DNA from 3 places in the Paraliobacillus zengyii genome. Region 1 is predicted to be linked to each of the others. Evidence: riboswitches for the same ligand, from Rfam matches in the RefSeq annotation. Region 1 holds a riboswitch; each other region holds the start of a gene.
What was found. Region 1 has a riboswitch for thiamine pyrophosphate ahead of thiT (energy-coupled thiamine transporter ThiT). Riboswitches for the same ligand answer to the same signal wherever they lie in the genome.
Positions count from the first base shown of each region.

Region 2: another riboswitch for thiamine pyrophosphate. It lies ahead of thiD (bifunctional hydroxymethylpyrimidine kinase/phosphomethylpyrimidine kinase); the one in region 1 lies ahead of thiT (energy-coupled thiamine transporter ThiT).
Region 3: another riboswitch for thiamine pyrophosphate. It lies ahead of DM447_RS05230 (ABC transporter substrate-binding protein); the one in region 1 lies ahead of thiT (energy-coupled thiamine transporter ThiT).

Region 1 is NZ_CP029797.1:2,971,562-2,979,636, forward strand. Features, by position in the region: gene gltB (glutamate synthase large subunit) at 1-1,606, opposite strand, end outside; gene DM447_RS14965 (YkvI family membrane protein) at 1,795-2,868, shown strand; gene DM447_RS14970 (TerC family protein) at 2,980-3,669, shown strand; gene thiT (energy-coupled thiamine transporter ThiT) at 3,710-4,273, opposite strand; TPP riboswitch at 4,338-4,438, opposite strand; gene DM447_RS14980 (SET domain-containing protein) at 4,631-5,026, shown strand; gene DM447_RS14985 (DUF3889 domain-containing protein) at 5,080-5,718, opposite strand; gene DM447_RS14990 (flavin-containing monooxygenase) at 5,857-7,287, opposite strand; gene DM447_RS14995 (IS4 family transposase) at 7,763-8,075, opposite strand, start outside.
Region 2 is NZ_CP029797.1:365,780-373,854, forward strand. Features, by position in the region: gene DM447_RS01895 (CynX/NimT family MFS transporter) at 1-410, opposite strand, end outside; gene lepB (signal peptidase I) at 628-1,176, shown strand; gene DM447_RS01905 (transcriptional regulator SplA domain-containing protein) at 1,246-1,506, shown strand; gene splB (spore photoproduct lyase) at 1,499-2,527, shown strand; gene betB (betaine-aldehyde dehydrogenase) at 2,586-4,055, opposite strand; gene cudC (choline uptake/conversion transcriptional regulator CudC) at 4,436-4,981, shown strand; gene DM447_RS01925 (glycine betaine ABC transporter substrate-binding protein) at 5,131-6,021, shown strand; TPP riboswitch at 6,140-6,242, shown strand; gene thiD (bifunctional hydroxymethylpyrimidine kinase/phosphomethylpyrimidine kinase) at 6,370-7,191, shown strand; gene thiM (hydroxyethylthiazole kinase) at 7,195-8,001, shown strand; gene thiE (thiamine phosphate synthase) at 8,005-8,075, shown strand, end outside.
Region 3 is NZ_CP029797.1:1,047,350-1,055,424, reverse strand. Features, by position in the region: gene DM447_RS05250 (TatD family hydrolase) at 511-1,290, opposite strand; gene DM447_RS05245 (ABC transporter ATP-binding protein) at 1,290-2,027, opposite strand; gene DM447_RS05240 (ABC transporter permease) at 2,024-2,788, opposite strand; gene DM447_RS05235 (thiamine-binding protein) at 2,837-3,127, opposite strand; gene DM447_RS05230 (ABC transporter substrate-binding protein) at 3,146-4,126, opposite strand; TPP riboswitch at 4,223-4,334, opposite strand; gene DM447_RS05225 (DsbA family oxidoreductase) at 4,519-5,241, shown strand; gene DM447_RS05220 (thermonuclease family protein) at 5,332-6,018, shown strand; gene DM447_RS05215 (cation-transporting P-type ATPase) at 6,080-8,075, opposite strand, start outside.

The DNA of each region.
Region 1 (8,075 bases):
TTGGTGGATTTGTAACTTGAGCAAACAACTGTTTAAAATAGTTATATAGTAATTGTGGTCTTTTAGATAAGATAGCTAACGGCGAATCATACCCCATTGAACCAACTGGATCTTTTTTATCCGTTACCATTGGTTTGATTATTTTATTTAATTCTTCATTTGTATAACCAAACGCAATTTGTTGTTCTAACAATTCAGTAGTACTTATACGATCCAGACTAACTTCTGATCCAGACAGATCCTCTAAATTTAACTTGTATTTGGCTAACCAATCTGCATAAGGATGTTCTTTATAAATGGAGTGTTTCACGTCATCATCTGGTATGATCACCCCTTTTTCTAAATCAACGAGTAACCTTTTTCCTGGTTGGAGTCTATCTTTATATGCAACATCCTCTGGCAAAATATCTAATGCACCAACTTCTGATCCTAAGACAATCATGCCATCCTTTGTAATATAATATCTAGCAGGACGTAATCCATTACGATCAAGACTAGCCCCGATCTTTCTCCCGTCCGTGTAAATAATTGCGGCCGGACCATCCCACGGTTCCATAAGTGTACTATGATACTCATAAAAGGCTCTTTCGTTTTCCTTCATTTCAAGATCATTTACCCACGGCTCTGGTATCATCATCATTGCGGTGTGTGCTAATGACCTTCCAGATTGATGCAAGAATTCAAAACAGTTATCAAACATCGTAGAATCACTGCCATCCATATCAATAACAGGTAGAATTTTTTCAAGTTCTTCTTGATTAAAAGCATTAGATCTGCAAAGTGACTCCCGCGCGCTCATCCAATTAACGTTACCTCTGATTGTATTAAACTCGCCATTATGTGCAATAAATCGATTTGGCTGCGCTCTTTCCCAACTTGGAAAGGTATTTGTACTAAACCGAGAATGGACAATAGCAAGTGCAGATTTAAAGTCTCGATTATTTAAATCAATGTAAAAGGAATCTAATTGTTCTGGGATTAACATTCCTTTGTAAACAATTGTAGACGTCGATAAACTACAGATAAATGTATTTTCTGTATCTTCTTTATTAGCAAGACCTTTTAATTTATTCTCCGCTTGTTTTCGAATAACATATAACTTTCTTTCAAAAGCTTCTCGACTTTTTAATTCAGTTGAAGGCGCAATAAAAACTTGCCGAATAAATGGTTTTACTTTTTTAGCAGAATCCCCAACATATGCGTCATTAACTGGGACCGTACGCCATCCAAGAAACTGTTGACCTTCTTCGGCAATAATCTGCTGGAGCTTAAGCTCACTTGTTCTTCTTATATCAGGTTCTTGTGGAAGAAAGACCATACCAACTGCATATTTCCCTTCGGCTGGTAACTCGATATCTAAATCCTCACATTTATCACGAAAAAAAGCATCTGGAATTTGTGTGAGAATGCCGGCACCGTCACCGGTACTGATATCTGCTGATTGTCCCCCGCGGTGTTCTAGATTACAAAGTATCGTAACTGCATGTTGAACAATATCATGCGTTTTCCTACCGTCTATGTTGGCAATCATTCCAATACCACATGCATCGTGTTCATTTTCTGGGTGATATAATCCTTGAGGAGTAGGATAACCGTACTGTTTCATGACAACATCCCTTCTTAATAACAAATGTAATTTAATCTTGAGTATTCATAGTTTTTGCATTTTTTGCATAATCATGCATGATAATAAATTCATCTTTAATTCGAGCCATCAATTGCCTTCTATTTTGATGTGTAAAACAACATATTTTGTAAAGCCTATGTACTGATTAGCATTTGGAGGGAATTGAAATGAACAATGAATCATCTACACAGATTAATGTATTTAAAGTGGCGGCAACTTACATTGGAACCGTTGTCGGGGCTGGTTTTGCTTCCGGGCAAGAAGTCCTCCAGTTTTTTAGTGCATATGGAATAAATGGCCTATTTGGACTTACCTTTGCAACGCTCTTGTTTTTCTTTTTCGGCTATACGATTTTAGTAATTGGTAAAGCATTAAATGTTAGCTCTTATGTAGAGGTAGTGCGATTTACTAACGGAAAAATTATTGGTACGATCATCGATATTATTATTACAGTCTTTCTATTCGGTGCTTTAGCAGCCATGATAGCTGGAGCCGGTGCAATCTTTGATCAACAATTTCAGTTAGCCTCCTTATGGGGGACGATCTTAATGGCAATTATTTCACTACTAACTGTTATAACTGGAATGAAAGGTGTTATTAATGCCATCAGTTATGTTGTTCCAGTATTATTAGTTTCTGTTCTTTTTATCGCTATCTATAGTATCTCAATAAATCCAATTACAGCTGCAGATTTACAAGTATCGAAGTCCATTGAAGGCGCTGCACCAAATTGGTTCATTTCTGCTCTTAATTACGCTTCTTATAATCTTGTGATTGCCGTTGCAGTATTAGCACCAATGGGGGCGAAAGCTAAAAATAAAAAAACCCTACTATGGGGGGCTTTATTAGGTGGATTAGGTTTAGGGATAGGGATCATTGCTATTTTTTTCAGTATTTTAACGAATTTAGATAGTGTTTCAAATGTGGAAGTGCCCATGATTCTTATAGCTTCTAAAATTGCTCCATTTATTCAACTAATTTTTGCTATTGTATTATTTGCTGAAGTATATACCACTGCGGTCGGAAATTTATATGGATTTGTTTCAAGAATGAACTTTATCGCTGCACGCTTTCGAATTTGGGTGATTGCAGGCACAACACTAGCAGCTTTTTTATTCAGTCAAATTGGCTTTTCTGCTATGGTTAAATACTTATATCCTACTGTTGGTTATGGAGGTTTTCTATTTTTTGCGGGGTTAATTTATGTATGGATATTTAAAAGAGAACAATTAAAAGAATAAATACTTTAAAAAACTTCTACTTTTTTTGGTTTACTATTTCAAGTTTCTTCATAGAATTGGTTATGGACAACTTAGCTTATCCATCTTAAATTTCTGTAGGAGGAACAAAAAGTGGACTTTTTCCCATTACTATTCTCAATAACACCTGTTGCGACGATTGCATTATTAAAAATTATTGCAATTGACATTGTTCTTTCCGGTGATAATGCTGTTGTGATTGCAATGGCCACCAAGTCTTTACCAAAAAGACATCAAAATAGAGCAATACTTTTAGGCACGATTGGCGCTGTTCTGCTCCGAATATTTTTTGCAGTTATTATCATTTATTTAATGCAAATTCCTTTTGTAAATGTAATTGGTGGTTTATTACTTCTTTGGATAGCGTATAATTTACTTGTTGAAAAAGAAGAGGAAGCTACCATTACCTCACATACTGGTTTATTAAAAGCTGTTTCGACAATCATTGTTGCAGATGCGGTAATGAGTCTGGATAATGTTGTTGCTATTACAGGTGCGGCGCATGGGGATATTCGTATGATTATCATTGGGGTGATGGTTAGCATTCCTATTATGATATTCGGATCGAAACTAATCGTAAAAGTATTAGAAAAATATCGTTGGATAGCTTATATTGGTGCTGGTATTCTTGCGTGGACAGCCGGGGAAATGATTTTGACGGATCAAAAATTAATAGACTTACTTGATCTCTCTAATGGCTTATTTAACTATTTAATTGTTGGCTTCCTAACGCTAACTATTTTACTGCTTGGTTATATTAAAAGCGCAGCAGACAGCTATTAGTTTTAACTCCCCATTTATAAAACGGGGAGTTAAAACTAGTTTATTTTCGCTCAATTAATCTCGGAGTAGTTCCGATCAAAAGCACCAATAAGATCGCGCATAAAACAAAGGCACCCAACATGGTAATCCCGTTTGTAATCAATGAAAACAACACCACGTTCATATCATCAGGCGCGTATTCTCCCCAAAAAATAAATCCAGCAACAAAGTGCCAAAAGTAACGTGCAACAGAACCAACAAGTGTCGCGGTAATAACCCAAAATAACACTTTTTTCTTTTTCCCCATCTTCAGGTTCGATTGAATGACTTTATAAAATAGACCTGCAAAACCAATAAAAGCAAAGGCAATAAAATATTCAATAAATGCCTGAAGTGGAGTTAGAATATAGGCATCACCCAAGATAACTTGTAAAATACCCCAGATAAAGCCAGAAATTAAACTAACCCTAATCCCCCATCGAAACGCTAAAATTAAAATTGGAACCATAGCAAAAGAAATTGAAATCGATGGAGAAAGCCGAATCGACGGAAGTAAATCAAAAACAAACGCCAATGATGCAAAAAAGGACGCCTCAATCAACATAATTAAACTTAATTTTTTCATAAAAAAAACTCCCCTTTTTTAAACAAAAAACCTCAAGGGAGAACAGATATGTAAACGCAAATCTACATATCACGATCCACATTCCTGCGCTAGCATTAACTAACAGGTTCGAAGGGTTAGAACAACGTGTTCACTCTCAGCATTTTAGCTCCCCTTGTGGTTTTGCTTATTTGATTTTCGGGTTCATCATATCATAAGATAATGAATTTGTCATACAAAATTTAGGATGTTTTTTTAAAAAGGCCATAAATCTATTAACTTTTATAAATTTCAAGTACAACCAGTTGCGTTCGCTAATAGCAACTGTCAAAATAGAGTACATATGAATAAAATAAAAGGAAATCGCAGGTGACCTAAATGATTGAGATAAAGACATCTACATTAAGCGACGGGGAATTCAATCGAGGCGTATTCGCTACACGCGACATAAAAAAAGGAGAAACAGTACATATTGCACCTGTTATTCCTTATCCAAACAAGGAGCACGAACACATAGAACAAACAGTACTGGATGATTACGTATTTGAATATGGTAAAAATCATACCGCGGTTGTTTTAGGATATGGCATGTTGTTTAATCATTCCTATACTCCAAATACCGATTACGATATAAACTTTCCAGATCATACCTTTGTATTTTTTGCTCACACAGATATAAAAGCTGGTGAAGAATTGCTAATTAACTATAATGGTGATGTTAATAACAATGACCCCTTATGGTTCAACATGAATTTTGATGAATTGAATAAATGATTAAAAAATTGAAAGCTCAATCCGCATTATACGTGGATTGGGCTTTTTCAATCTTATATTTCTTTAATATCAAAGGATTCAACACGATTAGTGTTTGAATTATAAATTACCGTGCCTTGGATTTTAACTCTTTCTTGAGGTGATTGTAAAATATAGTGATAGATTTCCTTTGTTTGATTTGGTGCTGGATTTGTTTTCTTAACAAAATTATATTCTGTTATATTATAATTCGGATAAGCTACCTCAGTAACTTCCAATAAATATTTTCCCCATTCTGCTTCCTCTACTTCTGGTGAAGATTCAAATTCAATATTTATTACGCCAACCGCTGGATCTGCACCTAATGCTTCAAATGCCTTTCGGTGTAGGTTAATTTTATCAGCTGGGAATCCAGGTACTTTATCAACAATTGTCACAATAACTTCTCTTAAAGTTTGGGAGAAAAGCTCACGTATCTTTAACGTTTGCCCACATTGATAAGGCGAATTCACACCTACAGCTGCTGTCATATATTCATTATGAGACCAAGGCATACCACATTGCGTAACACGTCCTCCTTCTGTCCATGTTGCTTGGCCTCTTGTGAATGGTTGCCGCCCCCAGTAATTTAATTGTTGTGGATATGGATGTAAATATGGAGACTCTCTATAAAACTGATTTAACGATTGATATTGATTATAATATGGATACATCATTTACCTCCTAGTTTTAGACTAGGATAGTTTATGTTTTATACAGGCGTATTTGTGATTAATTCAGAGACATTCAGTATATTCTCGTAATCAAAAAAAAGCCCCATCCACCTTTCATCTGGATAGGACCTAAAGATATTAATGAGATTGATTACTTGTTTCCAGCCATTCTCCTACAAATTCTTCTTCATCATAGTCAAAGAAATTCTTCATAATGTCTTCGCGATCATCAAGAAAAAGTTGATTAGAAATTTCTTCTACTAGATTAGGTATACCAAAACGCATCCCTGAAAGTGCGGAAGCTGAGATCCCACAACTTATTAATGCGGAATAATTAAAAGCAAATAATCCATGTAAACGTTTCTTCCCTTTTTCATCTCGGCTTATAAAGGCAAAGCCAGGGCTTAGGTATGGATGCGCGTCTAACACAGGATTTGCGACTTCATCTGGTGCATCATAAAAATCGCCCCAGCGGGCAATATGGTTTTCTACAAGTTTCAACTCTGGTCGTAAAGCTGGATCGGTTAAAAGACCGGTACTTATAATAAGAAAATCAAAATAGTATTCACCCTGAGGCGTTTTAACTAATGCACCTTCATCCTTCTGCTCTACACTTAACCACGGTGCACCTAAGTGTAGATTAAAACCTGGCCAGGATGTTGCACGACTAAATGTATCATTTGTTGGTGGTTGATTATGCTTAAAGAAATGAGAGATAGCAGCATATTTATCTGCATCAGACAAGGCTGGGAAACGTTCAATTAATCCAGAAGCCTCCATTTGTCGAATTGGATTTATACGTGGCATCTTTTTTCGACGGACAAATACATGTGCTTGATCAACACCTTCTGTTAATGCAAAATTAGCATTATCAAAAGCAGATGCTCCACCACCTAAGACAGCAACCTTCTTGCCTCTTAGTTTTTTAAAATCAATTGGTTTCGATGTGTGTGCATAAAGATGACTCGGCAAATTATCTGAAATCATTGGCGGAACATACCACTGGCCACCACCTTGAATCCCAGTAGCTAGAACTACTTTACGTGCAAGTATTGTATCTGAGGGTGCTCCACTACCTTCAATATGTAGTCGATGTAAGCCTTCTTCTACTGGCTCTATAAGATTTAACTTCACTTTATTTATAACAGGTAAATTCAAAACTGTACGATACCAACGAAGATAATTCATCCAATCACCGCGCGGAATCTTATCAATTGCTTCCCATTCTTCTGGTCCAAATTGTGCTTCCCACCAAGAACGGAATGTTAAAGATGGAATACCCAAATCAATTGAAGTTAACTGTTTAGGGGTACGCAACGTAACCATTCGAGCATACGTTTCCCAAGGTCCTTCCAATCCATCAGGGTTTTCATCAATGACTAAAATATTCGATACTCTCTCACGAAGAATTCCAAAAGCTGCGGCTAAACCACTTTGGCCACCTCCAACAATTATCGCATCATAGACATGACCTTCTTTATGGTCAAGTGGGCGTACCCAGTCAGAACCACCAAACGCAAGATAGGAAAGGTCGGTTTTCACTCGTTTGTTTAATTCTTCTAAACTCATGATTTTCATTCCTCTCTTCGGTTTCTATATCTAAAAACTCACTTTTAACGTGAAGAAGATTAACATTATTTGTGATTATAATACTATTTTAACATTTCTGATAACTTTATCGTATGTATACTATATCTAAATTTCCTTTTGTAAATTGTTTAAAGTTACTAGCTCCATTTTCTCATTAAATAAACTTGCTAATCGTTGACTGTTTTAGTTTGTATTATAGCTGTTATATTGCATTAAGCTTTTAAAAATGATTTATTACTAAATAAGCATAGACTCTGTCGTAACGTGCTGTTACATTTCGCTCTAAAAATACACTACGCTTTCCGCGGGCACGGCTCATAGCCGTCAAGCTAAGGATAAAATATAGAAAAACAAAACAGTGTCCAAACAACTTTTTACTAAATATTGAATTATTTTACAACAAGGTAAATAAGAAGCGTTTCCTGCTTTATTGTGGAAATTTTATACAGTTGTTCTATGCTGCTTTAACGGTTCTTTCATACGCAAGATTTAGAATATCAAAAGGACTCTTATGCTTATAGCGATGATCTTTCCTTCCATGCCTGTAGACATTTTGATAGATATTCTTTATCAATGTAATAAAGGAATCGCTATGATACAACGCTTGGCCTTGATCCTCTTCAATGGCACTTTTCACATGATCGATAGATTTGAACTCACTGCTTTCGATCTGATGCTTCTGATAAAGATAATACCGACATTGAAAAGCAATCATAGATGATAGAAGAATATGAATTAACGTACCATATAAATGGCACGCAAACCGT
Region 2 (8,075 bases), 1.1 Mb from region 1:
ACGCCAGTCATCGTTCCGATATGTTTAGGGAACTTCTCTTTAATAATCCCTGGTAAAAGCACATTGCAGATTGCAATCCCTAATCCAACAAATATTGTTCCTAAATAGAGTGTTGGACTGGTTACAATCATTCGAATTAAAATGCCGATAAGTAAAAAGACTAATCCAATTAATATTGTTGCCTCATTACCATATTTGTTACGTAATTTAGGTGCGATTGGTGACATACAGGCAAATGCTAGTAACGGTAAACTAGTAATTAAACCCGCATTCCAATTAGCTAATCCCATTTGGTCACGAATTGTGCCAATTAAAGGTCCTACAGAAGTAATTGCAGGACGTAAGTTAAAAGATACAAGAATAATGCCAATCATAAAAAAGATCTGTTTTCCAGTAAAACGGCGTGTCATATAATCTATCTCCATCTATCATTTTTTGTGAACAGGACTTAGTATAGAATAATAACTGCACTAGATCAAATTAATCTTAGCTAACTCTTTTGTTTAAAGTGATATAAGTGGTAGGAAGAGGTAGTTATAAAGTATAATAAGGCAGGAAGTAGTTACTTATTTATCACAAATTAACTTCAATTAGTTCACTATAAAATTTTAAAAAGGAATGAAGCAAATGATAGTATCGTTTTTCAGAGAAATATTCTCATGGATAAAAGCAATTGCAATTGCATTAATCATTGTATTTGTCGTAAGAGAATTTTTAGTGACGCCCTCGATTGTTAAAGGAGAATCGATGATGCCTAGCTTGCAGGACGGTGATAGAATTATCATTAGTAAGTTAACATCAATTGATCGCTTTGACGAGATTGCATTTCAATCACCTGACAGAGATGAGAAGTACGTAAAACGTGTGATAGGTGTTGCAGGTGATTCAATTAAAATGGAAAATGATATTTTATATATAAATGGAATAGCTTATGATGAACCATACCTCGAAAAATTCAAGCAAAGCTTAAGTGGTGAGCAAAGTCTGACCGATGATTTTGATCTTGAAGCATTAACTGGAGAAACGATTGTTCCAGATGGTAAATTATTTGTATTAGGTGACAATCGATTGGTGAGCAGAGATAGCAGAGCGTTTGGCCTGATTACAGAGGAATCTGTGATTGGTGATGTTGTTTTTCGTATTTGGCCATTAGATCAATTTGGTATTCCAGAATAATCTACAAATAAATAAATGGAATCGTTTTGGTACATAATAAAGCCATCTTGAGAAAAGTTAGGTGAAAAGATGGAAATAAATAATTTATTGTATAACCCAGGTGATGTAGTCTATGTGATTATTAGGAATCCACATGTACAAGGAGCGGCCAATGTTCAACAAGCAGCTGTTGTGCATGATCCTGACCAACCGACTGACCTAGCTTTGTTTATATATGAAACGTATTATCCGTTAACAGATGAAGTTGCAATTTACCAATCTGAAACAGAAGCAGAAGAAGCTTTTTTAGAAGTGTTTGGTTCACCAGAAATTGAGGGTTATCATGGTTAAACCATTTGTACCACAACTTGTTTACTTTGAACCTCGTGCTTTGGAATATCCGTTAGGGAAGACATTGCATGACAAATTTTCAAAAATGGATATTGAAATAAGAGAAACAACTTCGCATAATCAAGTACGCAATTTACCTGGGGAGAATGATTTTCAAAAGTATCGTGTTGCAAAGTCAACATTAGTAGTAGGTTTAAGGAAGACATTGAAATTTGATACATCAAAACCATCGGCTGAATATGCAATTCCATTTGCGACAGGATGTATGGGACACTGTCACTATTGTTACTTGCAGACTACTATGGGGAGCAAGCCTTATATCAGAACTTATGTTAATACAGAAGAGATTTTTGAGACAGCTGAAGCATATATGAAAGAGCGTGCACCTGAGATTACTCGATTTGAAGCCTCTTGTACCTCTGACATTGTTGGAATTGATCATTTAACGCATACCCTTAAAGAGGCGATTGAATATTTTGGGCGATCAAAGTATGGTTTATTACGATTTGTTACAAAATTTGCGCATGTTGACCATTTACTAGATGCTGATCACAGAGGTCGTACAAGGTTTCGCTTTAGTATCAACGATGATTATGTCATTAAATTTTTTGAACCAGGTACTTCGCGTTTAAATGAAAGGGTAGAGGCTGCTGTTAAAGTTGCAGAGGCAGGTTATCCATTGGGGTTTATTATTGCACCAATATATTTACACGAGGGTTGGCGTGAAGGATATCAGTTGATGTTAGAAAGATTAGCAGATACGTTACCTGATACTGCCAAACGTGATTTAACCTTTGAGCTGATCCAGCATCGATTTACAGGACCCGCTAAACGTGTGATTCAAAAAAACTACCCGATGACAAAACTCGAGCTGGATGAATCAAAAAGAAAAACAAAGTGGGGCAGGTACGGTATTTGGAAATATGTTTATCAGGATAATGAACAAGAAGAAATGAAAGATCTTTTTATGAATACAATACCAAAATTATTTCCGAAAGCCAAAATTGAATATTTTACTTAATAACAACAAAAAATACCTCATCCACTTTAATGGACAAGGTATTTTTTATTGTACGCTATTAGAACCAGTTAATTGCTTCAGGTTTAAGATTATGAAAGATATGTTTTGTTTCTGTATATTCTTCAATTCCTAATTTACCAAGCTCACGTCCAATTCCTGATTGCTTATAGCCACCCCATGGTGCATGCGGGAAATATAGGTTGAATTCATTAATCCATACTGTTCCCATGCGCATTTTTGCAACACAGCGTTCAGCTTTAACAATATCATTTGTCCATACACCACCAGCAAGTCCGTAAATAGAATCATTAGCTAAGTTAATCGCTTCCTCTTCTGTTTTAAACTTTTCAACTGTAATAATAGGACCAAATGCTTCATCTTGTACTACTTTCATGTCTGTTGTACAATTTGTGAAAATAGTTGGTAAGTAGAAGAATCCATCTTGAAGTTCTGCGTCTTCTGGACGCTTGCCACCTACAGCAACTGTTGCGCCTTCTTGTTTGCCCATTTCTACATACTTTTCCACTTTTGCAAGATGTTCAGCGGAAATAAGTGGGCCCATTTGTGTAGCTTCATCAAAACCACTACCAAGTTTTATATGTTGAACACGTTTGACAAGTGCTTCAACAAAATCATCATGAATACTTTCTTCTAATATAAGTCGTGTTCCAGCTGAACAAATTTGTCCAGCGTGAAAATATACAGCATTTAGAGCTTGATCAATTGCATTGTCAATATCCGCATCTGCAAAGACAACATTAGGATTCTTTCCGCCTAATTCTAAAGCAAGTTTTTTCACATTTATACTTGCTGCCTGCATAATTTTCTTTCCAGTAACGATTCCACCAGTAAAGGAAATTAAATCAACGTCGGTGCTACTAGCGAGTTCAGCTCCAACAGTCATTCCAGAGCCAAGCACAAGGTTAGCAACACCTTTAGGAACACCGGCTTCTTCTATTAATTCAAATACTTTTACTGTAGTTAGTGGTGTAATTTCACTTGGCTTCATTATTAATGTGTTTCCTGTTGCTAACGCAGGCGCTAATTTCCACGATGCTTGTAGCAATGGATAATTCCAAGGTGTAATTTGTCCACAGACACCAACTGGTTCATGAACAACTTTACTAATAGAGTTTGGAACAGGAGAATCAATTATTTCGCCACCGTTTTTATCAGCAATTTGGGCGTAATAACGAAATACGCCAGCGATATCATCCATATCCCCACGACTTTCTTCTACTGTCTTTCCTGTATCTAATGACTCTAATTCAGCTAATTCTTCTTTATCTCTTTCAATTAATTCGGCAATTTTTCTAACGATATTGCCTCGTTCAGTTGCAGGTGTTAATGGCCACTTGCCATGATCAAACGCTTCTCTTGCCGCAGCAATTGCAGCTTTAGAATCCGATTCGTCGCCTTCAGCAGCGGAAGCTATTATTTCTTGGTTAAAAGGGTTAATAATTTCTCTAGTCTTTCCTGATTTTGCTGTTACCCATTCTCCATTAATGTACTGTTTTAGTAAACGCAAATAATTCACTCCAATTTATTAAGTTTGTTAAAAAAATATTTAACGTTTTGAATTATATAAATTCTAACATGATGCTTATATTGTGTCAAAGTCAAAAAGTCGTTGAATGAACAACAAATAAGCGATTAATTTCGCGCTAAGGAATATATATAACACTATCGCTGATTTGAAAATCCTCATTTTATATAGAAGAATTAGTAATTTGCATTAACAATTAAAAAAATATTATAAAGGCTCTAAGTACCTATATTATCATGATTTTAACCTATAAAACGCACTGAATTTGACTGTTTGCATTTGACATTTAATTTATAGTAGCTAACATTAAAGCTATAAAGAATAATTTTAATTCATTTAATTCTTTGGAGAAGGTGCCTTTAATGAATAATAAAGAGAATTCAAAAGCTAAACAGCAAATTGAAGCGGCTCAAGATATAGTGATTGGATCTATTACAGAAACGATGGATCTTTATGGTGTCACACCATCAGCAGCTAATTTATATGCTACGATGTATTTTAAAGATCAAATGACTTTGGATGAAATGCGTGAGGAATTAGAAATGAGTAAGCCTAGTATGAGCACCAGCGTACGTAAACTTCAGGAATTTGAAATGGTGAAAAAGACGTTCACACGTGGAAGTAGAAAACATACTTATGTAGCTGAAAAAAACTTTTTTCGATCGTTTATGGCGTTTTACTGTCAAATGTGGGAAAGAGAAGTCAAGACAAACATGGAGGCTATCAATCAATCCCAATTAGAGCTAAGTGAGGTAGTTGAAGACAAAACTGCTAGTCCACAAGATAGTGAGATGGCAAAAAAAACGTATGATCAATTAGAAGAGTCAAAAGTATACTATAATTGGTTGTCGCGTTTAGTTTCAAGTATAAGAAGTGAAGAAATATTTGAATTTTTACCTAAAGATTAGAGAATTATTAGGCAATATAATTGTCTCATAAAAATGCTCTTTAATGAAAACTATTAGAGAGTATTTTTATCTAAACTGTGTTAAATAAATACTTAATTAATAAAACGTTTTTAACGTTTTAAATATATAGAAACAAGGAGAGGGTAAGAATGAATAAGGTCAAAAAGGGGTTATTGAGTTTATTGTTCTTAACACTATTTGCTGTACTAATGGCTTGTGGTAGCGAGAATGCAGAGGATACGAGTAGTGAGGAAGAAACTAATAAAGGAACGATTAGTATCGGTCAAATTGATTGGGCTGAGAACATTGCTGTAACGAATATGTGGAAGTATATTCTTGAAGATGAAGGATATGACGTTGAACTAACCGTAATAGGTATGGGAACAACAATGCAAGCACTAGAAAGCCAGGAACTGGATGCTAGTTTAGAAATTTGGCTTCCGGTCCAAGATAAAAACTATTATGAAGAATACAATGAAGTTATTAATTTTTCTGAGGAAACATGGTTTGATAATGCAAAAGTAGGTTTAGTAGTTCCTTCGTATCTTGAAGATATTAATAGTGTAGAAGACTTAAATGCTAACAAGGAATTATTTAATTCAGAAATTACTGGATTTGGTCCTGGAGCTGGTACGATGGAAGTAACAGAGGAATTAATCACAGCTTATGACCTTGATTATGAGTTATTATCGAGTTCTGAACCTGCTATGATTGCAGCAATAGATCAAGCTATCAAAAATGAAGAGGCGATTGTATCTCCACTTTGGACACCACACTGGGTTTTCTCAGAATATGATTTAAAATTCTTAGATGATCCTGAAAATATTTATGGTGGCGTTGAAAAAATTCATCATGCGACTAGACATGGTTTTGAAGAGGATTTTGAAGAAGTTGATCAATGGTTTAAGAATTGGAAAATGAATGACGAACAAATTGGTGAATTAATAAATTATGTTGAAGATGCAGAAGAGCCTATTGATGGAGCTGGAGAATGGGTTGAAGAAAATAGAGACTTAATTGGCGAATGGATGAATAATTAAATTAAAATAAAACCTATGTTGATCAGTTAGCTGATTTACATAGGTTTTTTTGTTTCTGAAAATGTATCTATTTGACAATTAAGTTTAGACGTGATTAAGTAGAAGTATAATTTAATTAGTAATCCACTAGGGGCGCCATTTGGCTGAGATAAAGAGTTTTCTTTGGTCCCTTTGAACCTGAACTAGGTAATACTAGCGTAGGAAAGTGGAGTTGGGACCCGTTCGCATACTATTTGTGAATATATTAAAAGGAAACCGCTCCATTTTTGGGGGCGGTTTTTTGTATGGAAAAAATTAATATGATTATTGTAAAAAGGTTTAAATTAAATAAGGAGAGGGGTTGTATTAATGATAAAAATACCTACAGCACTGACGATTGCAGGTACTGATCCAACAGGTGGGGCAGGGATTCAAGCTGATTTAAAGTCATTTCAAGAAAGAGAAGTATATGGAATGAGTATTCTAACTTCTGCAGTTGCACAAAACACGCGTGGTGTTAGTGATCTGCATCATATGCCAATTGGATTTATTGAAAAGCAGATGCAAGCAGTGTTTGATGATATACCGCCAGATGCGATAAAAACAGGGATGGTTTCAACAATAGAAATGATGGAATTAATTGCAATGTATGTTAAAAAGCAAGATTCACCATATGTGATTGATCCAGTAATGGTTGCGACAAGTGGGCATGCTTTAATGGAAAAAGAGTCACGTCAAGTGATTCGAGATTTACTTATTCCACTTGCTACAATAGTTACTCCTAATGTTCCAGAAGCGGAAATATTAGTGAACTTTAAGATTGAGGATGTAGAAGATTTAAAGAAAGCAGCGAAGGTCATCGTTGATGAATTAGGGGCTGCTGCGGCAGTTGTCAAAGGTGGACATCTAGAAGGTAAAGCGGTTGATGTTTTGTATGATAAGCAAGTTTTTCATTTATTAGAAGCAGAACGTACGTATACAAAGCATACGCATGGAACTGGTTGTACGTTCTCGGCTGTGATTACAGCTGAATTAGCAAAAGGTCAACCTGTATTAGATGCAGTTACGATTGGTAAGCAGTTTATTACAGATGCGATTCGGTATACATTAAATATTGGTACAGGAAGCGGTCCAACAAATCATTGGGGTCATCGCTTGCAAGGTTTGCCAAATCAAAAGAAGGAGGAATAAATAATGAATAAGATTACGAGAATGATTGAATTGGTTAGAGAAAAAGAACCATTGGTACATAACATTACCAATGAGGTGGTCGTGAACTTTACTGCAAATGGTCTATATGCGATCGGTGCATCCCCTGTGATGGCAAGTGCAATCGAAGAGGTAGGAGAGATGGCGAAAAACGCTGACGGTTTGCTATTGAATATTGGAACATTAACTAGTAATCAAGCAGAGGCAATGATAGTCGCAGGAAAAGCTGCAAATGAAAAAGGTATCCCAGTGGTGCTTGATCCTGTAGCTGTTGGTGCTACATCATTACGTAGTGAAGTTGCTTCACGTATTTTAGAAGAGGTAAAGATTTCGTTAATACGAGGTAATGCAGGAGAGATAAGTAATTTATCTGGTGCGAAAGCAGAAGTAAGGGGTGTGGATTCTGTCGGTACACTTGATAATCGAAGTGTGGCCATTCATGCTGCTAAGCAATTGGGTGTGCCTGTAATGGTTACTGGTGTGAAAGATGTAATTACAGATGGTAAAGAATTATATACTATTTCAAATGGAACACAATTATTAACTAAAGTAACAGGAACTGGCTGTCTATTAGGTGCGGTTATAGCTGCTTTTTTAACAACCGGAGAAAAACCATTACTAGCAGCAACAGCAGCTGTGGCTTTTTATGATGTAGCAGCAGAACGTGCAAGACAAAACGCTTCTGCACCTGGGAGTTTTCAGATAGCCTTTTTAGATGCTTTATTTGAAACGAATGCACAGCATGTTTCAGAAAAAATAAATATAACACATGATAGTCTAGATGAGGATTAAGATATGATCTTTACAAGAAAAGATTTACGCGTTTATTTTATTATGGGTAGCAATAATTGTGACCACTACTCTCC
Region 3 (8,075 bases), 1.8 Mb from region 1:
AAATTGACTCCCTTTCCGCAGGTACGGCTTCAGCTAACTCGAAAACAAAGTACGTTTCCGAGTGGATCTTCAGCCCGCGCTGTTCCTGCAGGAGTGTCGTCAATTTCACTTGATACGCTAATATCCACCTTCCCATCACTAACAGAGAGTATAAATCTTTACATATAAATGAACTAATTTTAATCACGTTTTGTTTCCTGGAAATTAACACGTAAATTATTATTTTCATCTAGTTTAATCCATCTTTTCTGTCCATATTGATATCGTTTATAATTAGATTCCAGCGAAGGAAGCAAATGGTTGAGTCTCCTGTGGGAACAGCACAAACCGAAGATCCTCTATAGAAGCGTTCTTTGCTTCTATAGATAGCTAAGGTTGTGCCCACGGAAAGCGAAACCATTTGCTGACGTAGCGGATAAAGAAGTTTCACTACGTCGCAGTTTCTCTCAAGTCTGAATAGTGAATAGCAACACTGTTTGCGAAAAATCAAAATAAAAAAACTAGTAAATACTAGTTTTCTAAGCGGTAAAACGTTTTTGTGTTGTTGTATAACTGCTGATAGACTTCGCTGATTGGTAATTGCTTCAGTTCGGCAATTTTTGCGATTGATTGATGAATCATTTTCGGATGGGTTTTCTCTTTTGAAACGGGACCTTCGAACGGCCATGGTCCATCTGTTTCAACCATCATTTGATTGAGGGGATAGCTTGTAACAAGTGTTTGTATTTCTTCTTCATAGAGACAATCTGGTGTAATCGAAATAAAATAGCCATTGTCAATCATTCGATCAATTGTATGCTGATCCCCTTTAAACCAATGAAAATGCACATCTTTTAGATTGTGTTTTTCTAACAGATCACAAACAATTGGAGCATCGTCATAGACAGCATGCAAAACAATTGGCTTGTCCAGACGTGCAGCCTGTTTAATAAATTGTTCTAGTAATTCGACATAAGGTTCGTAATCCAAATTAGGTTCTTTCTGCCGTTTATAAAAAGGCAAACCTACTTCGCCGATAGCAACTATCTCATGTTGATACTGTTCTATTTGAGACAGTATCATTTCCAACTCAGTTGAGGTTGGTAAGAATTGTTCTGGATGAAAACCTATTGCCGGCTTAACTCGAGCATCTCTTCTGGCTAGCTTCATTACTTTTTCTGCCGAATGAACATCATTGGAAACACAGATCAGTGCCTCTACTTTCACTTGTTCCAACTCAGCTAGTATTTTCAGACGTTCAGATCTTGCATATAAATCCAAATGAATATGTGCATCAATAATCGGAAACATTAGATTGCCCCCTGCAACTCTTGATAAATAGATTTTTTCCATTGCAAAAATTCTTCCGTCAAAAAAAGATTCGGATCACGCGGACGTTCAAATGGTATGTTGAACTCCTTTTTTATTGTAGCTGGTTTGCTTGATAAAACAATAATCCGATCAGATAAGTAAAGTGCTTCTTCAATGTTATGGGTAACAAAAAGAATTGATTGACGATTCTCTTCCCAAATTTTTAATAGCCATTTCTGCATTTCCAATCGGGTGAATTCATCTAAAGCGGAAAACGGCTCGTCTAAACAAATGAAATCTTGTGGACTTAACAATGCACGAACGAAAGCAACGCGTTGACGCATCCCTCCTGATAACGCATATGGATATGTATCTTCATAACCAGACAGTCCAGCTTTAGCTAACATAGATCGTGCTTTTTGATAATCAGGTTTACCTTGAATCTCTGCACCTAAAACAACATTTTCTAAAATCGTTCGCCATGGAAATAGCGACGGACTTTGTGGTGTATAACTGATTGCTCCGCGTTTACCAGTAATCTTATTTCCATCAAGGTAAAAGTCACCAGTGTCAGGTGTGTACATGCCACCTATCAAATGAAATAGTGTGCTTTTTCCACTTCCAGACGGACCTAGTAAAGAAACGAATTCACCATCTTTGACTGAAAAAGATAGATCAGCTAGCACTTCTTGATCTACAAATGACTTTCCGATTTGTTTAACGACAAGTTCGCTCAATTGTTTTCCTCCTTCACACGTCCTTTAATAAATATCTTTTCTAAGCCAACAATAATTCCAAAGAAGAGCATGCATAAGAGCATAATAAAGAAAATAGCAACAAAAACACGATCCGTTCGAAAAGAGGACTGAGCTAATGTCATATAGACGCCAATTCCCTGATTTGCTCCAAGCCATTCGGAAATAACTGCGCCCATTACACTATAGGTTGCAGCGATTTTTAAGCCCGAAAAAACTGATGGTAGCGCATGTGGTAATTCTAGTTTCGTGAAGATCTGCCGTTTGGATGCACCGGCCATCTGCATGTAATGCAACAATTCGTGACTTGTTTGGCGAAAACCATCTAATGTCGAAACCGCGATTGGAAAGAAACAAACGAGTGTAATGACAATAAGTTTAGGCATTACCCCAAATCCAAACCAAATAACGAGCAGTGGTGCAAGTACGATAATCGGAATGTTTTGTGATAAAATCAATAACGGATAAAATGCTTTTTTAAACGTTGGTAATATATGCAAACTAATCGCCACCATAAGTCCCACTGATACGCCAATGGCAAATCCAATTACTGATAATTTCGTTGTAGAGATAAGGTGATGCTGATAGCCACTCCAACCCGCGATTCCTTCTTGAACAATTACAGTTGGTGCCGGTAATAGCCATGCTGGGATATCAAAAAGGTGACTAATCGTTTCCCATAATACGATAAGAACAGCAATGACGATAATTGGACTGATCGTTTTTGTTGTAAATTTTTTCATATTAGAAAGGCGACGTCAAAACTGACACCGCCATCCCTCCCTTTTTTCTTAACGATATTTCTCTGTTAACACATCCATTGATGCCCCTTCAGGCTTATAATAGACTTTCACTTGGGAAATAATACTCGGACAACCAAGAGCGACCATTTCTTCATTCATTTTTTCTATAATTTGAAATAGCTCCGTTAATTCACCTTCCATTGTCGTTTCGAGTGGATTAACTTGGTACCTCACACCAGATGCTTCGATTACTGCGATTGCTGCGTCAACATATGGAATGACATCTTCGCCATTTTTTGTTTTTGGGATAATTTGAATACTTACAAGTGCATTAGCAATTTTTCGAGAGCCTCCCTTTTAATCTTCAGGTAAAAATTCATTCGTAAATGCATCATTCGCATTAAGTTCTGTCTCTAATAAATCATTTTCGTACATCCAATCTGCGTAATTTTCCCACACTTCAACATCTTGGACACCCCATTTAGCTGCGTCATCCTGATATTTTGGTGATAACCATGCTTGACTAGCCTTCACAAGTTCTGGGTCTAAATCAGGTACAGCTTCAATTAAAATATCTGCCGCTTCTTCTGGATTATCTATTGCATAATTATACCCTTTTGCTACAGCCGCTAAGAACTTTTCAACTGTTTCTGGATTCTCATCGATCATCATTTCATTCGTTGTAATGACTGGTGTGTAGTAATCTAATTTCTCTGAGTAATCAGTTAGATACTGCATGTTTAGATCAACACCACGAAGCTCAGCCTCAACACCTGTCCACCCATAATATATCCAAGCAAAATCAATATCACGTTCTACCGCCGTGAAGAAATCAGTATTTCCCATATTGATTATGTTCACATCTTCCACACTAGCGTCTTCTTGTTTCATTAGTGAGTCAATTACTGCTGCCTCAACTGGTGCTCCCCAACCACCATACGTTTTACCGGCATAATCTGCAGGTGATGTAATTTCTTTATCTACTGGAGAAGCAAATCCTGAAGTATTATGCTGAATAACTGCTGCAATAGATACAATCGGTATATCTTGTGTCCGAGCCTCTGTAATTGTTTCCTGTGCACTAATTCCAAAATCAGCTTTTTCCGCTGCTACAACTTGATCTGCACCAGATTCACTTGGCAATGTAATTTCTACATCTAAGCCTTCTTCTTCAAAAAAACCTTCAGCTTGCGCAACATAAAGCCCGGTATGATTTGTATTTGGTGTCCAGTCTAGCACCATCGTTACTTTCTCCAATTCTTGACTAGCTTGTTCGTCATTTGCACACCCTGTAATAATAAATCCAAGTGTAACCAATAAAAATAATACTTTCTTCATCTTAAAATCCCCCTTTTATTTGTGGAGGAACATATCCTTTTTCACGAAAAAAAATACGCTTAGGCATTAGCCTGGGCGCATATATAGTCACTTCTATTCGTGTTCATATATGTTCCCTACGCTGGTCTCAGCCAGATCAGGTTCCAAGGGTCAGTATCTATAACGGATACGATCTCAACCAGCCAAACTGGTCCCCCTACATTGAAACGTGCTATTTAATTAATTACACTACCAACTTTGCCATAGATTCGACTAATATTCAAGTACTATTTCATCATCATTAGTCATTTTTCTTTACTATTCAGTCTATACATAAGCAAATGATTTCATCTTTTCTACTTATTATGGCACAATAAACATGCAAAGATTAATTAAATAACTGAGGTGTTCTAATGAAAATAGATGTATGGTCTGATTTTGTTTGTCCGTTTTGCTATATTGGGAAACGTCGCCTAGAACAAGCGCTCGAACAATTCCCGCAAAAAGATAGTGTTGAAATAGAATTTAAAAGCTTTGAATTAGATCCAAATGCAGCAGTATATGCAGGTAAGAGCATTCATGAAGCAATTGCTGATAAGTATGGGATGCCAATCGAACAAGCGAAAGAGACAAACGCTGGACTTGGTCAGCAAGCTGAAAGTGTTGGTTTGACATTCCATTTCGAAACAATGAAACCGACTAATACGTTTAACGCGCATCGCTTAGCAAAATATGCCAAAAGTATTGGTAAAGAAGCAATCTTGACAGAGAAACTATTGTATGGTTATTTTACCGATTCTGTTAATCTAAGTGAAACAGATGCATTAGTTAAGATTGCAGAAGATGCTGGGCTAGAGAAAACAAAAGCAATAGAAGTTCTTCAAGATGAAACAGCTTTTGCTAATGACGTACGAGCTGACGAATCATTGGCACAACAATACGGTGTGACTGGTGTACCGTTTTTTGTAATTAACGATAAATATGCAATTTCTGGTGCTCAACCAGTAGAAACATTTAAAGATGCCTTAAATACAGTTTGGGAAGAAGAAAATCCAAAGCCAAAATTTACGGATCTTTCAACTTCTAAAACAGAATTTTGTACTGATGATTCATGTGGCATTCCCGAAGAAAAATAATACGTGAAGGTTTCCGAAAAATCGGAAGCCTTCTTTTTTTATCTATGCTAAAATGAATGTTGCTAAAAACAAGGAGGACATCATAGAATAATGGCAACTTTATTACAGAAAAAACTAGGCTTATTACTAATCATATTAACCTTATTAACTGGCTGTGGTCTTCAAACTGATCTAAACAGGGAAACACAAACAGATTCGGATCTTCCTTCCGCAACTGTGGATCGTGTTGTCGACGGCGATACGGTCCATATTATCTTGGATGGTGAAGAGGAAAGTGTTCGACTTTTACTAGTTGATACACCTGAGACAAAACATCCTAACCTGCCAGTCCAACCCTACGGAGAACAAGCGAGTCAGTTTGCTAAAGAAAAATTGACAGAAGGCACTCAAATTCAGCTCGAATATGATGGTCCAAAGCGAGATAAGTATGACCGACTGTTAGCATATATATGGATAGACGGTGAACTTTTTAATGAAATGTTGTTGGAAGAGGGATTCGCACGTTACGCCTATGAATATGATCCGCCTTACACACATTCCGACCAACTAAAGGAAGCCGAAACTAAAGCAAAAGCAGCTGATCTTAACATCTGGAGTGAGGATGGTTATGTAACTGAAGATGGTTTTACAACAGTCGATATAGATGAAACAAGCTCAGATGTTTACTATCAAAATTGTACGGCAGTAGCTGAAGCAAATGCTAGTCCTATTTCAGAAGGAGATCCTGGTTATGGTACACATTTAGACCGAGATGGCGATGGTATTGGTTGTGAATGACATAAAAAATAGTAAAACACTGTATCTTCAATGGAGATACAGTGCTTTTTCATGAAAACTCTTAGGCTTTATTGCCATTAAAAAATGTTCGTTTCAAATACTTCTCTATTTCTACTATTATAAATACACTTAATCCGACTCCAATCGGAATTAACCAGAGTCCAATATCTAGTGCTGCTGTGGCAAAAATAGTTTGCATAAATGGTAAATACGTAATCGCAAGCTGAAGTAGAATTAAAATCGCACAAACAATAAATGCAATTTTATTCGTGAAAAAGCTTTTGTTTAGCGCAAATCCATGTTCGTTTCTAACATTAAATAAGTAAAACATTTTACCAAATACAACAATATTTAATGTCACTGTATTAGCTACTGCATGTGCATAACCATTATCTACCATTATTGCATTAGCAATCAAACCACCACCAGCTACAAGTGCTGCCACATAAAAGATTCGAAATACATAGTACTTGCTTAACAATTGTGTTCCCTTTTCTCTTGGCTTACGAATCATCACATCTTTTTCAGCAGGTTCATAAACGAATGCAAAAGATATAGTGATGGCCGAAACCATATTAATCCACAATAGTTGAACAGGACTTAACAACATGGAAATTCCCAGCAAAATACTTGCCATAACGATAAATCCTTCTGCTGCACTAGTAGGTAACAGGAATAATATCGTCTTTTTCACATTATCATAAACGCGACGACCTTCTTCTATTGCATCGACAATTGTCTTGAAGTTATCATCTGTCAGAATCATATTCGAGGCATCTTTTGCGACTTCTGTTCCTTTAATTCCCATCGCTACACCTATATCAGCTTTTTTAAGTGCTGGTGCATCGTTAACACCATCTCCGGTCATTGATGTTACTTCACCATTTTCTTGCAATGCTGTAACAATGCGTAATTTATTATCCGGACTTGTACGAGCAAATATAGCATAATCTTTAATAACAGAAGCTAGTTCTTCGTCAGTCATTTTATCGATTTCTTTACCTGTTATTGCTTGGTCATTTGTATGTAGACCAATTTTATTACCAATTGCGAGCGCAGTTTCTGGATGGTCACCTGTAATCATTTTAACTTGGACTCCAGCCGAGTGTGCGGCTTTAACAGCTTTAATTGCTTCTTCACGCGGTGGATCAATAATACCAGCTAACCCTAGAAACGTAATATCTGTGGATAAGTCATCATGTGACAGTGCTTCAACGTCATCAGCTACTTTTTTATAGCCAGCCGCAATGACACGTTGACCTTGTTTAGCCAATTGTTCCATCTGATCTTCCCAATAGTTACGATCAAATCCTTCCATATCTTCGACCATATTAAATAGTTCACCAGGCGCACCTTTAACGAATATATAGCGTCCATCATTTGGAACGTCAGATAGTGTCGCCATGTATTTATAGTCAGAGTCGAATGGAATTTTATCAACTTCTTCTGTTTCTGGTAAAGTTAGCGCTGTTTTTTCTGCTAACGTAATAAAACAGCCATCCGTTGGTTCACCACTAATAGCCCAGCGATCTTCTTCGTCTTTTGTTAAGGAGGATTCATTTGCAGTTTTCGTTGCAAGGAGAAACTTTTCGAGTAGCGGATCTTCTTTATCAGCGTTTGCTTGTATTTCTCCTACAGGTGCGTACCCCTCACCTGAAACTTTATAAGTATTTTCCGCTGTCACAACCGACTTTACAGTCATTTCATTTTTAGTTAAAGTTCCCGTTTTATCTGAGTTAATAACCGTTACTGATCCTAGTGTTTCGACAGAGGGTAAACTTTTTACAATTGCATTTCGTTTCGCCATCTTCTGCACACCAATGGCTAGGATCATTGACATAATGGCAGGCAATCCTTCTGGGATCGATCCTACTACCATTGCGATAACAGATAAGAATAACTCACCTATTTCGTAATCCCGGAAAAAGTATGCAAACGCAAAAAATCCAATTGCTATTATGACAACAGCAATCGTAATATTCTTACCAAAAGTAGCCGTTTGTTTTGTTAATGGTGTCTCCATTTCTTTTACTTCTGTCATGCTTTCATTGATTTTA